Azospirillum brasilense: one gene and its partners. The protein of the gene in region 2 interacts with the protein of the main gene of each other region in a pairwise test. Links are inferred from orthologs where the notes say so. Each region holds a gene or a part of one and is shown on either strand. Other genes may lie near its edges.

What was found. The genes of interacting proteins can lie anywhere in the genome.
Region 1: the proteins of H1Q64_RS02545 (region 2) and dnaQ interact in binary tests that used the Escherichia coli proteins (3 or more experiments, as listed by UniProt). The link is inferred for Azospirillum brasilense from one-to-one orthologs.
Region 3: the proteins of H1Q64_RS02545 (region 2) and dnaE interact in binary tests that used the Escherichia coli proteins (3 or more experiments, as listed by UniProt). The link is inferred for Azospirillum brasilense from one-to-one orthologs.

The regions. Positions count from the first base shown.
Region 1 is NZ_CP059449.1:966,016-971,196, forward strand. Bases 1,086-4,052 are described here. They hold dnaQ (DNA polymerase III subunit epsilon), read right to left. Parts: upstream 2,925-4,052; coding sequence 2,247-2,924; downstream 1,086-2,246. Other genes in these bases: H1Q64_RS04575 (methylated-DNA--[protein]-cysteine S-methyltransferase), read left to right, coding at 1,086-1,209; H1Q64_RS04580 (quinone oxidoreductase family protein), read left to right, coding at 1,231-2,205; coaE (dephospho-CoA kinase), read right to left, coding at 2,917-3,561; H1Q64_RS04595 (shikimate dehydrogenase), read right to left, coding at 3,571-4,052. Outside these bases: H1Q64_RS04570 (thioredoxin domain-containing protein), read left to right, coding at 1-698; more of H1Q64_RS04575, read left to right, coding at 703-1,085; more of H1Q64_RS04595, read right to left, coding at 4,053-4,425; H1Q64_RS04600 (Maf family protein), read right to left, coding at 4,422-5,030; H1Q64_RS04605 (pyruvate, water dikinase regulatory protein), read right to left, coding at 5,027-5,181. UniProt on the Escherichia coli protein: DNA polymerase III is a complex, multichain enzyme responsible for most of the replicative synthesis in bacteria. The epsilon subunit contain the editing function and is a proofreading 3'-5' exonuclease.
Region 2 is NZ_CP059449.1:539,632-544,813, forward strand. What follows is about bases 674-3,641. They hold H1Q64_RS02545 (DNA polymerase III subunit gamma/tau), read right to left. Parts: upstream 3,099-3,641; coding sequence 1,248-3,098; downstream 674-1,247. Other genes in these bases: recR (recombination mediator RecR), read right to left, coding at 674-861; H1Q64_RS02540 (YbaB/EbfC family nucleoid-associated protein), read right to left, coding at 921-1,244; H1Q64_RS02555 (c-type cytochrome), read right to left, coding at 3,431-3,641. Outside these bases: H1Q64_RS02530 (phosphoglycerate kinase), read left to right, coding at 1-105; more of recR, read right to left, coding at 268-673; more of H1Q64_RS02555, read right to left, coding at 3,642-3,964; H1Q64_RS02560 (3-deoxy-manno-octulosonate cytidylyltransferase), read left to right, coding at 4,222-5,010; H1Q64_RS02565 (prephenate dehydratase), read left to right, coding at 5,025-5,182. UniProt on the Escherichia coli protein: Part of the beta sliding clamp loading complex, which hydrolyzes ATP to load the beta clamp onto primed DNA to form the DNA replication pre-initiation complex.
Region 3 is NZ_CP059449.1:2,679,397-2,685,646, reverse strand. Bases 1,130-5,165 are described here. They hold dnaE (DNA polymerase III subunit alpha), read left to right. Parts: upstream 1,130-1,482; coding sequence 1,483-4,965; downstream 4,966-5,165. Other genes in these bases: H1Q64_RS12775 (hypothetical protein), read right to left, coding at 1,130-1,293. In the rest of the region: H1Q64_RS12780 (EamA family transporter), read right to left, coding at 1-609; more of H1Q64_RS12775, read right to left, coding at 691-1,129; rpsB (30S ribosomal protein S2), read left to right, coding at 5,188-5,982; tsf (translation elongation factor Ts), read left to right, coding at 6,098-6,250. UniProt on the Escherichia coli protein: DNA polymerase III is a complex, multichain enzyme responsible for most of the replicative synthesis in bacteria. This DNA polymerase also exhibits 3' to 5' exonuclease activity. The alpha chain is the DNA polymerase catalytic subunit.

The sequences.
Region 1 (5,181 bases), 430 kb from region 2 along the record:
ACCGCATGACCGAGGACGGGCGCCTGCTGCACAGCTGGCGGGCCGGGCAGCTCAAGCACCGGGCGACGCTGGACGACTACGCCCACATGGCGCGCGCAGCGCTCGCCCTGCATGAGGCGACCGGCGACGCCGGAGCGCTGGAGCAGGCGCGGGCCTGGGTGCGGGTGCTCGACGCGCATTTCTGGGACGCCCAGGCCGGCGGCTATTTCTACACGGCGGATGACGCCGACGACCTCATCGTCCGCACCAAGTCGGCTGGCGACGCGGCGACGCCCAGCGGCAACGGCACCATGCTGGCGGTTCTGGCGACGCTGCACCACCGCACCGGCGAGGCCGCCTACCGCGAGCGGGCGGATGCATTGGCCGCCGCCTTCTCCGGCGAGCTGAGCCGCAATTTCTTCCCGCTGCCGACCTACCTGAACGCGGCGGAGCTTCTCCAGAAGGCCCAGCAAATCGTCATCGTCGGCGACCCGCAGGCGCCGGACACCGCGGCGCTGCGCCGCGCGGTGCTCGACCGACCGCTTCCCGACCGCATCCTCAGCGTCCTGCCGCCGGGGACGGATCTGCCCGCCGGGCACCCGGCGCACGGCAAGGGCATGCAGGGCGGGGCGGCGACCGCCTATGTCTGCACCGGCATGACCTGCTCCCCGCCGGTGACCGCGCCCGACGCGCTGGCCGCTGCCCTGACCCGGAGATGACCTCATGACGACGACGACCGGCAGCCTGACCGTCGACAGCCCGCTGGGCCTGCTGACCCTGACCAGCGCCGCCGGCGCCATCGTGGCGCTCGACTGGGGACGGCTGGGGGATGACCGGCCGGACCCCGTGCTGGAGGAGGCGGCGCGCCAGCTCCGCGACTATTTCGCCGGGACGCGGTTGGATTTCGACTTGCCGCTGTCCCCCCGCGGGACGGCCTTCCGGCAGAAGGTCTGGGCGGCGATGCAGGCCATTCCCTACGGCGGCGTCCTGACCTATGGCGACGTCGCGCGGCTGCTGGACACGGCACCGCGGGCCGTGGGCGGGGCCTGCGGGGCCAACCCGATCCCGGTGATCATCCCTTGTCATCGCATCGTCGGGGGCGGCGGGGCGCCCGGCGGCTATTCCGGCCTGGGCGGCCTGCAGACCAAGGACTGGCTGCTCCGCCACGAGCGGCGGTACCGGGTGACAGCGGACCAAGCCGGCGATACGCTGGAGCTTCAGCTTCTATAAAAAGGGAAGGGACCAACCACCATGGTTCACGCGATCCGCATCCACGACTACGGCGGACCCGAAGCGCTGCGCTGGGACGAGATCGAGGTGGGCGACCCCGGCCCCGGTCAAGTGCGCCTTCGCCAGACCGCCGTCGGGCTGAACTACATCGACACCTATCACCGCTCCGGCGCCTACAAGCTGCCGCAGCTTCCCGCCATCATCGGGACCGAGGGCACCGGCGTGGTCGAGGCCGTGGGTCCGGACGTGACGACGCTGAAGCCCGGCGACCGGGTGGGTTACGCGCCGCTGATCGGCGCCTACGCCGAATCCCGCCTCGCCCCCGCCGACCGGTTGATCCCGTTGCCGAGCTGGATCGAGGACCGGCAGGCCGCCGCCATGCTGCTCCAGGGCATGACCGCGCAGTTCCTCCTGCGCTCCACCTACGCGGTGCAGCCGGGCGACACCATCCTGGTCCAGGCTGCCGCGGGAGGCGTCGGCCAGATCCTCTGCCAATGGGCGAAGCATCTGGGCGCCACCGTGATCGGCACGGTCAGCAGCGACGAGAAGGCGGAGCTGGCCCGCGCAGCCGGCTGCGACCATCCCATCGTCTACACGCGCGAGAATTTCGTGAACCGCGTGAAGGACCTGACGGACGGGCAGGGCGTGCCGGTGGTCTATGACGGCGTCGGCAAGACGACCTTCATGGACAGCCTGGACTGCCTGCGTCCCCGCGGCTTCATGGTGCTGTTCGGCGCGGCGTCCGGCCCGGTCCCGCCGCTGGATCTCCAGGTCCTGGCAGCCAAGGGCTCGCTCTACGTCACGCGCCCGACCTTGTTCAGCTACGTCGCCAAGCGCGACGACCTGATGGCCAGCGCCGCCGACCTGTTCGAGGTGGTGCATACCGGCGGGGTGACCATCAACGTCGGCCAGACCTTCGCGCTGCGCGACGCGGCGGAAGCCCATCGGGCGCTTGAGTCCCGCGCGACGACCGGGTCGACGGTGCTGCTGCCGTAAGGTTCAAAACCCCCTCCCGCCCCGGGAGAGGGAATAACAACTCACTCGGCGGCCCAGAGCGGGTTCTTCAGCTTCTTGAGAAGCTCCGCATGGGCCGCCAGCTCCTCCTCGCTCGGAGCGTGGGCGCGCGGGGCGCGGTAGGGGCGGTCGATGCGGATCGCCGCGGGACCACCCGCCGCCGGGCCGGAGGCCAGCGCCAGACCGGCCTGACGCCCACCGCGCAGCTCCAGATACACTTCGGCCAGAAGCTGGGCGTCGAGCAGCGCGCCGTGGTAGGTGCGGCTGGAATTGTCGACGCCGAAGCGCTTGCAGAGCGCGTCCAGGGTGGCCGGCGCGCCGGGGAACTTCTGCCGCGCCATCAGCAGCGTGTCGATGGCCCGGTCCTTCGGCATCACCGGATAACCGGCGATCCGCATCTCCCAGTTCAGGAAGTGCATGTCGAAGGCCGCGTTGTGGATCACCAGCGGCGCGTCGCCGATGAAGGCCACGAACTCCGCCACCACGTCGTTGAACAGCGGCTTGTCCGACAGGAACTCCGTCGTCAGCCCGTGCACCGCCACGGCGTCCGGCGGCACGTCGCGCTCCGGATTGACGTAGCAGTGGAAGGTCTTGCCGGTGGCGACGTGGTTGTGCAGCTCGACACAGCCGATTTCGATCAGCCGGTGCCCTTCCTCGGGCTTGAAGCCGGTCGTTTCCGTATCGAGGACGATCTCACGCATGAACCACCTGTCCGGGCTGATATCCCCGCGGCGGCCATTGCCGTCCGCGGCGCCGCTTCACGTCGGCGAGGATGTTGCGCAGCGCCCGCCGGGTGGCCCGCCGTCCGTCGCCGGTGTTGACGACGTGGTCGGCGCGCCGCCGCTTCTCCGCGTCGGGCATCTGCCGGGCCAGAATAGCGGCGAACTTCTCCGCCGTCATGCCCGGCCGCGCCAGCACCCGTGACTTCTGCACCAGGAAGGGGGCGGTGACCACCACGCTGCGGTCCACCTTGCGTTCCCCGCCGGTCTCGAACAGCAGGGGGATGTCCAGCACCGCCACGCGGACGCGGCGGCGCGCCGCCTGTCTGAGGAAGCGCCGCTGAGCCGCCTGCACCGCCGGGTGGAGGATCGCCTCCAGCCGCTTCAGCGCCGCCGGGTTGCCGAAGACCGCGCCACCCAGCGCCCGCCGGTCCACCGCGCCATCCACCACGACACCGGGAAAGGCCGCCGCGATGGCCGGCACCGCCGCGCCGTGACGCCCCAGCAGGCCGTGCACCACGGCGTCGCTGTCGCAGACCGGCGCGCCCATACGCTTCAGCATACGCGCCGCCGTGCTCTTGCCCATGCCGATGGAGCCGGTCAGTCCCAAGACGATCATCGCGCGACCTCAGCCCTGGAGAACGGCGACCTTCAGCCCCTCGGTCACCTCCGGCTCTCGGCCGAACCAAGCGGCGAAGCCGGGACGGGCCTGGTGGAGCAGCATGCCGACGCCGTCCACCACGCGGTTGCCGCGGGCCTGCGCCGCGGTCAGCAACGTGGTCATCAGGGGCGTGTAGACGATGTCGGTGACGACGGCCGAACCGGGGAGGGCGCGCAGGTCGAGCTCCAGCGGCGGCTGTCCCGCCATGCCCTGGGTGGTCGTGTTCACGACCAGCGCCGCCCCTTCGAGAAGCGTTTCACGTGAAACCCAATCGGCGGTCTCGATGGCGCCGACCCCATCGCTGTTACCAATGTCGGCGGCCAGCTCGTCGGCCCGCGCCCTCGTGCGGTTGACCAGCCAGACACGCGGCGCGCCCTCGTCGAGGAGCGAGGCGACGACGGCCCGCGCCGCGCCACCGGCCCCGATGACCAATGCCGGCCCGTCCGCAGCTTTCCAGCCCGGTGCGCCGCTCTTCAGGTTCTCAATGAAGCCGAAGCCGTCGGTGTTGCGGCCCTCCAGCGTCCCGTCCTCGCCGACCACGATGGTGTTGACGGCGCCTATCCGTTTGGCGGTGTCGTCCAGCCGGTCGACCGTGCGGTAGGCGGCCTCCTTGTGTGGCACCGTCACGTTGCAGCCGCGAAAGCCCAGCGCAGGCAGGGCGCGGATGGCCTGCTCGATGCGGTCGGGCGGCACGGCCAGCGGCACGTAGGCGCCGTCGATGCCGTACTGTTCCAGCCAATAGCCGTGCAGCCGGGGCGAGCGCGAATGGCCGATCGGCCAGCCCATCACCCCGGCCAGCTTCGCCTTGCCGCTGATCGTCATTCCGCAATCACCCCATGCACCCGCAGGAACCCGAGCAGCGGCAGCAGCGGCAGCCCGAGGATCGTGAAGAAATCGCCGTCCACCCGGTGGAAGAGCTGCGCGCCCAACCCTTCGAGGTGATAGGCGCCGACCGACCCCTGCACGTCGTCGCCCGCCGCGTTCAGATAGGATTCCAGGAAGGCGTCGCTGAACGGGCGCATGGTCAGGCGGGCGCGGTCCACATGGTGCCACAGCCGCTCACCGTCGCGGATCACCACGGCGCAGCTCACCAGCCGGTGCGTCTTGCCGCGCAGGTCCTGCAGCTGGGCCCGAGCGGCGTCGCGGTCGGCCGGCTTGTCGAACCAGCGGCCCTCGCATTCCAGCATCTGGTCGGCGCCGATCACCAGCGCACCGAGGTGCTTGCGGGTGACGCGCTGCGCCTTCAGCTCGGCCAACGCCTCGGCCACATCCTCGACCGGCGCGCCCTCGGCACGGGCGGCCAGCTTGATCTCCTCCTCGTCCACCGCCGCCGGGGCGAGCGTGACGCGCACCCCGGCGCGCTCCAGCATCTCCGCCCGCGTGCGGGAGCCGGAGGCGAGGACGACGGTGGGAACCGCTCCGCTCACGTCGCCGGTCCTTCGGGCGGGATACCGGGCAGGCCGCCGCTCTGGCGGCGGGCGAGCAGCATCATGATCTCCGCCGCCGTCTCCTCGATGGAGCGGCGCGACACGTCGATCACCGGCCAGCCGCGCCGGGTGAACATGCGCCGCGCGTCGG
Region 2 (5,182 bases):
GGCGTGGACGAGAAGTTCACCTACATCTCCGCCGCCGGCGGCGCCTTCCTGGAGTGGCTGGAAGGCAAGGAGCTGCCGGGCGTCGCCGCGCTGAAGAAGAAGTAAGAGTTTGGGGGAATTGGGTGGGTGGTTGAGGCGGGCCCCCACCCTTCCCGCTGCGCGGGCCCCTTCCCTCCCCCGCTTCGCAGGGGAGGGAGCTTTATCCCCTCCCCTGCGAAGCGGGGGAGGGGCAGGGAGGGGGCAAGACCTCCCCTCACAAACACGTTCCTACAAAGGCCGCCGCGCCTTCAACGCCGCGGTCAGCGTCCCGTCGTCCAAGTAATCCAGTTCCCCGCCCACCGGCACGCCGTGGGCCAGACGGGACACGGAAACCCCGCTGCCGGACAGGCGGTCGGTCACCACATGGGCGGTGGTCTGCCCATCCACCGTGGCGTTAAGCGCCAGGATGACCTCGGTCACCGCCGGGTCCTTCGCGCGCTCCACCAGGGACGGGATGTTCAAATCGTCCGGCCCCACCCCCTGCAAGGCCGACAGCGTGCCGCCCAGCACATGGTAGGTGCCGTGGAAGGCGCGCGTGCGCTCCAGCGCCCAGAGGTCGCCGGCATCCTCCACCACGCAGATGGTCGAGCGGTCGCGGCTGTGGTCGGAACAGACGGAGCAGGGGTCGCGACTGTCGAGGTTGCCGCAGACCGAGCAGTTGCGGATGGCCTCCGCCGCAAGCGCCATGGATTCGGACAGCGGCACCAGCAGGCTGTCGCGGCGCTTCATCAGGTGCAGCGCCGCCCGCCGCGCCGACCGCGGCCCCAGCCCCGGCAGCTTGGACAGGAGCTGGATCAGGCGCTCGATTTCAGGTCCGATCATTCACGGCTTCGTTCGTCAATGGGTGGTCGGGCCGACCCTGCGGCCCGGCCTTTCAACGCTTAGAACGGCAGCTTCATGCCCGGCGGCAGCTTCATCCCGCCCATCAGGTTCTGGGTCTCGTTGGCGACGTGCTGCTCCACCTTGGCCTTGGCGTCGTTGAAGGCGGCGATGATCAGGTCCTCCAGGACCTCGATGTCCTCCGGATCGACAATCGACTTGTCGAGCTTGATCTTCTTCATCTCGCCCTTGCCGTTCACCGTCACGTTGACCATGCCGGCGCCCGACTGGCCGGTCATCTCGACCTCGCCCAGGCGGGCCTGCATCTCCTGCATCTTGGCCTGCATCTGCTGGGCCTGCTTCATCATCTGGCCGAGGTTCTTCATGGGTCAGAAATCTCCTTCATCGTCGAGCGGGTAATAAACCCCGTCGTCCTGCTGCATGACCATAAGGTCGGGATTCTCCCCGTCATCCGCAACCTGGGGCTCGGCCTCGACCGCCGCCTTGAGGTCGCGGACATCGGTGATCTTCGCGCCGGGGAAGGCGTCCAGAACGGCGCGCACCACCGGATGCGCCTCCGCCTCCTCCAACGCGCGTCTCTGGGCGGCCTGCTCCTGCTGGATCAGCGTCGGCTCGCCCGGCGCGTCCGAGACGATGACGACCCAGCGCTGGCCGGTCCATTCCGTCAACAGCTGGCCGACGCGATTTGGCAGGGTCGACGGGGCCAGGGTCGTCAGGCGCAGCTCCAGCCGCCCCGGCTCCAGGCGCACCAGATGGACGCTGCCGGTCAGATGGCCGTAGAGCGCGCCCTCGCGCTTCTCCGCGAAGACCTGGACCAGCGTGCGGAAGTCGCGGGGCATCGCCACGCGCTCCTCGTCCGCCACGGCGACGGTCTGCACGGGCCGGGGAGACGGCTGCGGGCTCGGCTGGGCCTGGGCAACGGCGCGCACGGCGGAGCCGCCAACCGCCACCGGCCCGCCACCGGGGCCACGCGGGGCGCCACCGCCACCCTGGCCACCCTGCCCGCCGCCATTTTGCAAATTCTGGAACTGGCGGATCAGATCGCCCGGAGTCGGCATATCGGCGGCGTAGGACAGCCGCACGATGACCATCTCCAGGGCCTGCTGCGGCACCGGGGCCGCCTGCACCTCGCCCAGCCCCTTCAGCAGGAGCTGCCACGCGCGGGTCAGCGCCGGCATGCCGAGCTTTGCCGACAGGGCGGCGCCGCGGGTGCGCTCCGCCTCCGGCAGGCCGGGATCGTTGGCGCTGTCCGGCACGACCTTCAGCCGCGTCAGATTGTGCACGAGGTCGAGAAGGTCCTGGAGGATCACCACCGGATCGGCGCCGACGCGGTGCAGGTCGGACAGCAGGTCCATCGCCTCCGCCGGCTTGGCCGAGACGGCGGCCTCGAACAGGTCGATCACCTTGCTGCGGTCGGCCAGCCCCAGCATGTCGCGCACCTGCTGCGCGGTCACCGTGCCGACGGCCAGCGCGATGGCCTGGTCGAGCAGCGACAATCCGTCGCGCACCGACCCGTCGGCGGCGCGCGCGATCAGCGCGGCGGCGTCCGGCTCGATTCCCGCCCCTTCCAGCCCTGTGATGCGGGTGAAATGCTCCTTCAGCACCTGGGCGTCGACGCGCCGCAGGTCGAAGCGCTGGCAGCGCGAGAGCACCGTCACCGGCACCTTGCGGATTTCGGTGGTGGCGAAGACGAACTTCACATGGGCCGGCGGTTCCTCCAGCGTCTTCAAAAGCGCGTTGAACGCGCTCTTGGAGAGCATGTGGACTTCGTCGATGATGTAGAGCTTGTAGCGCGCCGAGACGGGGGCGTAGCGCACGCCGTCGATGATCTCGCGGATGTCGTCCACGCCGGTGTGGCTGGCGGCGTCCATCTCCATCACGTCGACGTGGCGGTCCTCGGCGATGGCGCGGCAGTTGTCGCAGACGCCGCAGGGCGTCACCGTCGGCCCGCCGGTGCCGTCCGGCCCGGTGCAGTTCAGCGCGCGGGCGATGATGCGGGCGGTGGTCGTCTTGCCCACCCCGCGCACGCCGGTCAGCATGAATGCCTGGGCGATGCGGCCCGAATGGATGGCGTTGGTCAGGGTGCGGACGAGCGCGTCCTGCCCGATCAGCTCGGCAAAGCTCTTCGGACGGTATTTCCGCGCCAGCACCCGGTAGGCAAGGCCCCCGGACGTCCCGGAAACGGAAGAGGACATATCGGCAACGGTGGTATCGGTCACGCGGCTGGCCCGGTAATCGGCTTCACGACGGAGCGCAGAATAGCGTCACGGCACGGGGCTGTCGCCGTTTCAATTCGCTGCAGGAATTTATGGGGAAGGGTGGGAGACTGGACGAACGACCCGAGCCGAAACTCGTTACGGCTGCTTCCTTCCGGACCTGACCGGGTTGGCGAGGGACTCGTCCGCCGCCAGCCTCCCGCGCCTTATATCGGCGATAGGACCATCATATGCAAGGCCAATCTGCCGGCGTTCCGTTTGAGGGAGAACGAAAAAGCCCCGCGTCCGATGGAACGCGGGGCTTTTGCCTGTTTCCCGGATGGGACCGCCGCAGGTTACTGCGGCAGCGGCGCCGGGCTGTCGGACAGGGATCGCAGATAGGCGATGATGTTCGCCCGCTCCTGGTCCTTCTTCACGCCGGCGAAGGTCATCTTGGTGCCCGGCGCGTAGGCCTTCGGGTCGTAGAGGAAGTGGTTCAACTCGTCGTAGTTCCAGGGGCCGGCCTTGCCCTTGATCGCGTCGGAATAGGCGAAGCCGTCCAGATGGCCGTGCGGGGCGCCGACGATGCCGTAGAGGTTCGGGCCGACCTTGTTCGCCCCCCCCTTGTCGAAGCTGTGGCAGGCGGCGCAGGCCTTGGCCGCGGATTGGCCAGCGGCGGCATCGGCCTTGGCGAGCAGCGGGGCGATCTCGGCCGGGCCGGACGGGGCGGCGCCACCGCTGGGGGCCGGAGCGGCGCCCTCCGGCATGGCCACCACATAGGCGGGTTTCTCAGGCGTCTTCGGGTGCACCAGAACTTCCGCGGCGAAGCCGGCCAGCATGGCGATCAGACCCGCCAGCAGCACGGCGCCGAAAATCTTGTTCCACTCCATGCTCATAACGTCTTTGTCCCCTTTTTTGTCGTGCCGCGGGTCCGTCGCCAAGGGCTGGCTGGTTCTCCGCCGCACGATAGCGTGACCGCGGCGGCTTGTCACCGCTTCGGCCCCCTCCCTTGCCACAGGAATATCGGTTCTCCGACTGTTGGCCACCTGAATATTGGAGTGACGCCGCTTGACGCAAAGGGCGATCCATGGTTCACCCGCGCCACCTTTCCGAAGCGACAGGGGGCCGTTCCATCATGAACGCCGACATGAACGCCGGCGCAGACATCCAGGGCACAGCGAACCCGCCGCCCTCAAATCCAATCGTCGTGATTCCCGCCCGCATGGCCTCCACCCGCCTGCCGGGGAAGCCGCTGGCCGAAATCGGCGGCGCGCCGATGATCGTGCAAGTGTGGCGCCGCGCCATGGAGGCGGAGATCGGCCCGGTGGTGGTCGCCTGCGCCGAGCCGGAGATCGCCGCGGCGGTGGAGGCGGCGGGCGGCACCGCCGTGCTGACCCGGCCCGACCATCCCTCGGGCTCCGACCGCATCTTCGAGGCGGTCAGCCTGCTCGACCCGGAGGGGAAGTACGACGCGGTGGTGAACGTGCAGGGCGACCTGCCGACCATCGAGCCCGCCGTGGTGCGCGCCGCCTTCGCTCCGCTGTCCGACCCGCAGGTCGACATCGCCACGCTGGTGGTCGAGATCACGCGGGAGGAGGAGCGCACCGACCCCAACGTGGTCAAGGCCATCCTGGAGCTGCCGCCCGGCGCCCGGCGGGGCCGCGCCCTCTATTTCAGCCGCGCCACCGCGCCCTGGGGCGACGGGCCGCTGTTCCACCACATCGGGCTGTACGCCTACCGCCGCGCCGCGCTGGAGCGCTACGTCCGCCTGCCGCCCTCGGCGCTGGAGCAGCGTGAGCGGCTGGAGCAGCTCCGCGCGCTGGCCTTCGGGATGCGCATCGACGCCGCCGTCGTTGACGCGGTTCCGCTCGGCGTCGATACTCCCGCCGACCTGGAGCGCGCCCGCGCGATCCTCGCCAAGCGCACTTCCCTTTAAAAGAAGACCTCCCGATGACGACCTCGAACGTGATCGCCTTCCAGGGCCTGCCCGGCGCCTATTCGGACCTGTCCTGCCGGACGGTCTTTCCGGACATGACGACGCTGCCCTGCGCCACGTTCGAGGACGCCTTCGCCGCGGTGCGCGAGGGGCGCGCGGCGCTCGCCATGAT
Region 3 (6,250 bases), 2.1 Mb from region 2 along the record:
CGTCAGGGCCTGCCACGCCCGGTCCGGCCCCTCCAACCCCAGCGACAGCAGCAGCAGCGGGATCGGCGGCACCACGCTGACCCACAGCATCATGCGGAACAGGTCCGGCGCCCTGGCCTGCTTCATCAGCAGGTTCGCCACGCCCCAGGTGGCCGCGGCGGCCATCACCAGCCCGAGCCCGAGCAGGGAATCGCCCGCCGGCATCTCCAGCGCGATCAGCCCGATCCCGGCGAAGGCCACCGCCATTCCCAGCACCTGCTTCGGTCCGGGCCGCTCCCCTAGAACCAGGGCGGCGAACAGGGCGGTGAAGAAGGCCTGCGACTGCAGCACCAGCGACGACAGCCCCGCCGGCATGCCGATGTCCATCCCGATGAACAGCAGCGAGAACTTCACCACCCCCAGCACCATCCCGATGCCCAGAATGAAGCGCCAGGGCACCGGCGGACCGCCGCCAACGCCCAGCACGAGAAGCGGCAGCGCCGCCAGAGCGAAGCGTAGGGCGCAGAACAGGATCGGCGGGAAATCCGCCAGCCCGACCTTGATCGCGACGAAGTTGAAGCCCCAGATCGCCGCGACGGCGACGGCAAGGCCGATGTGAGCGGTGCGCATGGGAGTGGAGGCTAGAGACGCACTGACTGTCGGTCAATGGGGGGCGGATGCACCCATTGCGGGTCAGACCTCCGAATCTGTTCACTTGTCGGTATGCAGGATGCGGCACTCGTCCAGGGCGGCCAGCGCCCAGGAGGAGCCGCCCAGATTGACGTCGCCGATCTCCGTGCCGCCGCCGTCCCGCTGCAGCGTCACCGCGCGCGACCGCATGAAGGGTTCGAACAGGTCCTCGTACTTTGGCAGTTCGACCGGAACCACCACGCCGCCGTCGGGCAGGGGGCTAGCCTCCAGCGCCATGGTCTCGCCATCGGGGAAGATGGCGGTCAGGCGGCTTTCCGTGTCCTTGTCGGCCTGGGCGTGCTGGTCGGCGTTGACCAGCATGGCCGCCCCCTTCGCCGTCGCCCGGAAGGAAAGGGGGGAGGAGTCGTCCGCCCGCGTGGCGTAGCAATAGGCCGATCCGGTCTTGGTCGCCGGATGCGCCCGCACGACCCAGCCCTTGTTCTGCGCGACGACGCGCCCCGGTGCGTCGGACAGGGGGGAGGCGGGCGCAACGGTCGGCGGCGGCCGGTGGGTCTGCTCCGCGGACGGTGCGGGGGCGCCGGTGGTCTGGCAAGCCGTGAGGAGCGTGGCCGCCAGCACCGCCAGGACGGCGCTGGAGCGGATGCGACGCATGGAACGGGTCATTCTCGGATCGTGGCTCTGCCTCTTTCGATAGCACGAACACGCATGATCGGGGAATCTTCCCTTACTTTCGACGGGGTTGGCGCATCGCCGCATGGCCGGGCCCGCGCTTGGTCCCTTGCAGTGCGGGACGGGATGCGCGACGACTAAGGGAGACGTCCCCCTTCGCTGGAACCGGTGCCCATCTCCGCCATGCCCCACACCGACTTCATCCACCTGCGCGTCCACTCCGCCTATTCCCTGTCCGAGGGCGCCATCAAGGTGAAGGAGCTGGTCAAGCTCTGCCAGAAGAAGGGGATGCCGGCGGTCGCCGTGACCGACACCGGCAACCTGTTCGGCGCGCTGGAGTTCGCGCTGGCCGCCGCAGATTCGGGCGTGCAGCCGATCATCGGCACGGTCCTGGGCATCACCCGAGTCGGTCCCGCCAACGGCAAGCCGGGCCTGCCGGGCAAGGCGGCGTCGGTCCCCGACCAGCTCGTCCTGCTCTGCCAGACCGACGAGGGCTACCGCAACCTGATGAAGCTGGTGTCCAAGGCCTTCCTGGAATCGGACCCGATGGCCGGGCCGCAGATCCCGCTGGACGCGCTGGAGGGCCATTCCGCCGGGCTGATCGCGCTGACCGGCGGTCCCGCCGGCTCGGTCGGGCGGCTGCTGGGCGAGGGGCAGAAGGATCTGGCGCTCGACGTGCTGGAGCGGCTGAAGCGGCTGTTCCCAGGCCGGCTCTATGTCGAGCTTCAGCGCCACCGCGACCATTTCGCGGTGATCGAGGACGCCATCGAGCCGGCGCTGATCGACCTCGCCTACGCTCATGACCTGCCGCTGGTCGCCACCAACGACTGCTATTTTGCGACCGAGGACATGTACGAGGCGCACGACGCGCTGCTCTGCATCGCCGAGGGCGCCTACATCAGCCAGACCGAGCGCCGCCGCCTGACCCCCGACCACCGCTTCAAGTCGGCCGAGGAGATGCGGGACCTGTTCAAGGACCTGCCGGAGGCGGTGGACAACACGGTCGCCATCGCCAAGCGCTGCTCCTTCCTGCTGAAGCCGATCAAGCCCATCCTGCCGCCCTTCCCCTGCGAGGGCGGCCGCGACGAGGGGGAGGAACTGCGCGCCCAGTCCCGCGAGGGCCTGGAGATGCGGCTGAACAGCGTCGTCTACACCCCGGACATGACGCCGGAGCAGCGGGCGGAGACCCGCAAGACCTATTTCGAACGGCTGGAGTTCGAGCTGGACGTCATCGTGTCGATGAAGTTCCCCGGCTACTTCCTGATCGTGTCGGACTTCATCAAATGGGCCAAGGCGCACGACATCCCGGTGGGGCCGGGCCGTGGTTCGGGCGCCGGCTCGGTCGTCGCCTGGGCGCTGACCATCACCGATCTGGACCCGCTGCGCTTCGGCCTGCTGTTCGAGCGATTCCTGAATCCCGAACGCGTGTCGATGCCCGACTTCGACGTGGACTTCTGCCAGGACCGCCGCGAAGAGGTGATCCGCTACGTCCAGGACAAGTACGGCTACGACCGCGTCGCCCAGATCATCACCTTCGGTAAGCTGCAGGCCCGCGCCGTGCTGCGCGACGTCGGGCGCGTGCTGCAGATGCCCTACGGGCAGGTGGACAAGATCTGCAAGCTGGTGCCGAACAACCCGGCCAACCCGGTGACGCTCCAGCAGGCGCTGGACAGCGAGGAGATGCTGCGCCAAGCCCGCGACGGCGACGAGACGGTGGCGCGCCTCGTCAACATCGCGCTGAAGCTGGAAGGGCTGTACCGCCACGCCTCGACCCACGCGGCGGGCGTGGTGATCGCCGACCGCCCGCTGCACGATCTGGTGCCGCTGTACCGGGACCCGCGATCCGACATGCCGGTCACCCAGTTCAACATGAAGTTCGTCGAGCAGGCCGGTCTGGTGAAGTTCGACTTCCTCGGCCTGAAGACGCTGACCGTGCTGAAGACGGCGGTGGACCTGATCGAGGACAAGCCGGACCTGACCACGGTCACGCTCGACGACCCCAGAAGCTACGAGATCCTCGGCCGCGCCGAATCGACCGGCGTGTTCCAGTTGGAAAGCTCGGGCATGCGCGACGTGCTGCGCCGGCTGAAGCCGAACCGGCTGGAGGACATCATCGCGCTGGTGTCGCTCTACCGCCCCGGCCCGATGGACAACATCCCCAAATACATCAAGGTGAAGAACGGGGAGGAGCTGCCCGACTACATGAACCCGGCCTTGGAGCCGATCCTGAAGGAGACCTTCGGGATCATGATCTACCAGGAGCAGGTCATGCAGATCGCCCAGGTGCTGTCCGGCTATTCGCTGGGCGGCGCCGATCTTCTGCGCCGCGCCATGGGCAAGAAGATCAAGGAGGAGATGGATAAGGAGCGCGACAAGTTCGTCGTCGGCGCCAAGGACAAGGGCGTGGACCCCGATCAGGCCAGCATGATCTTCGATCAGGTGGCCAAGTTCGCCGGCTACGGCTTCAACAAGAGCCACGCCGCCGCCTACGCCCTGGTCGCCTACCACACCGCCTATCTGAAGGCGAACCACCCGGTGGAGTTCATGGCGGCGTCGATGACGCTCGACCTCGGCAACACCGACAAGCTGAACGTCTTCCGGCAGGAGCTGGTGCGGCTGAAGATCAAGCTGCTGACTCCGGACATCAACAAGTCCGACAGCATCTTCGGGGTCGAGGCGCTGGCCGACGGCGCAAAGGCGGTGCGCTACGCGCTGGCCGCGGTGAAGGGCGTCGGCCTGCCCGCCATGAAGGCGGTGGTTGAGGAGCGGCGCAAGAACGGCCCCTACAGGAGCCTGTTCGATTTCGCCCGCCGCCTCGACCTGAAGACCATCAACAAGCGCCAGCTGGAGAACCTGACCTGCGCCGGCGCTTTCGACGGGATCAACCCCAACCGCGCCCAGGTGCATGCGGCGCTGGAGACGCTGATCCGTTACGCCCAGGCCGAGGCGGCCGAGCGCGACAGCGGCATCGGCAACCTGTTCGGCGGCGCTGGCGGAGGCCTGAAGGAGCCGGACCTGCCCAAGGTCAAGGAGTGGGAGCCGCTGGAGAAGCTGAAGCACGAGTTCGGCGCCATCGGCTTCTACCTGTCCGCTCACCCGCTGGACGCCTTCGCCGGTCCGCTGGCCCGCATGCGTGTGGTGCGCTCGGCGGACCTCGCCACGGCGGTGACCGGCGGCGGCTCGACCCGGCGCAGCGTCGCCGGCATCGTGGTCAGCCGCAAGGAGAAGACGGCGAAGTCGGGCAACCGTTTCGCCTTCGTGGAACTGTCCGACGGCAGCGGCGGCTATGAGGTGACGGTCTTCTCCGAGGTGCTGGCGACCAACCGCGACCTGTTGGAGGCCGGACGCCCGGTCCTGATGACCGTGGACGTCCAGACGAACGGCGAGGACATCCGTCTGACCTGCCAGGAGGTGAAGCCGCTGGAGGACGCCGTCGCCCAGGTTTCCGACGGTTTGAAGGTGGTGGTGCGCGACGGCGGTCCGGTGGAGAGCATCCGCGGCATGCTGGAGCGGCTGGCGCGCGGCAAGGGAAAGATCCACCTGCTGGTCGAGATCGACCCGTTGAAGGAGGTGGAGATCCAGCTTCCCGGTTCCTTCAACATCACCAACCAGAGCCGCGCCGCGCTGAAGGCGGTGCCGGGCGTGGTGGAGGTGGTGGAGCTGTAAGGAACGGCTCCTCCGTTGCGAAGCGGTACGCGCCGCAGCGCATTCCGGCCGAACCAATTGCCAAACCGGTGTTGCCAAAGCGGTTGCGGCGGGCTATGTAAGCGCCGTCGTCAAAACCTCACGCGGGCTGGCGGTCCCTCGGCTTTACCCCGATGGCCCGATCCGGTGTCCTGTCAAACGGACAGTGCCCGCGGCGGAGCAACCGGAAAAGGACTTTTCCAAATGGCTATTCCGTCTTTCACCATGCGCCAGCTGCTCGAAGCCGGCGTCCACTTCGGCCACCACACCCGCCGCTGGAACCCGAAGATGGGCACGTACATCTTCGGCGTGCGCAATGGTGTGCACATCATCGACCTGGAGCAGACCGTCCCGGCGCTGCACCGCGCCCTGCAGGCCGTCCGTGACGTCGTCGCCGGCGGCGGCCGCGTCCTGTTCGTCGGCACCAAGCGCCAGGCCCAGGAGAAGGTGGCCGAGGCCGCGTCGAAGTGCGGCCAGTACTACGTCAACCACCGCTGGCTCGGCGGCATGCTGACCAACTGGAAGACCATCTCCCAGTCGATCAAGCGCCTGCGCGAGATGGAAGAGCGCCTGGGCGGCGACACCTCGGGCCTGACCAAGCGCGAAATCCTCGAGCTGACCCGTGAGCGCGACAAGCTGGAGCGCGCGCTGGGCGGCATCAAGGAAATGGGCGGCCTGCCGGACGTCCTCTTCATCATCGACACCAACAAGGAGTCGATCGCCGTCAAGGAAGCCAACAAGCTCGGCATTCCGGTCATCGCGGTGATCGACAGCAACTCCGATCCGGACGGCGTGGCCTTCCCGATCCCGGGCAACGACGACGCCCTGCGCGCGATCGACCTGTACTGCGAGCTGGTGAACGGCGCCGTGCTCGACGGTCTGCAGGCCGAGATGAGCGCCGCCGGCATCGACGTCGGCTCCAGCGAGGAGGCTCCGGCCGAGCAGCTGCCGGAAGCCGAAGCGGAAGAGGCCGCGCCGGCTGAGCAAGCCCAGGCCTGATCCCGGTGATACGGGGCAGCCGGGCCTTATGACCTATGGCCCGGCTGCCTTTTTTATGAGTTGTTTGGATCAACCCGATCCGCTTGGATCTGTTCGGAAGGAAGAGGGCGAAACCATGGCCGAGATTACCGCCGCGCTCGTCAAGGAACTGCGCGAGAAGACCGGCGCGGGCATGATGGACTGCAAGAAGGCGCTGGCCGAGACCCAGGGCGACCTCGAGGGCGCCGTTGACTGGCTGCGCAAGAAGGGCCTCGCCGCCGCCGCCAAG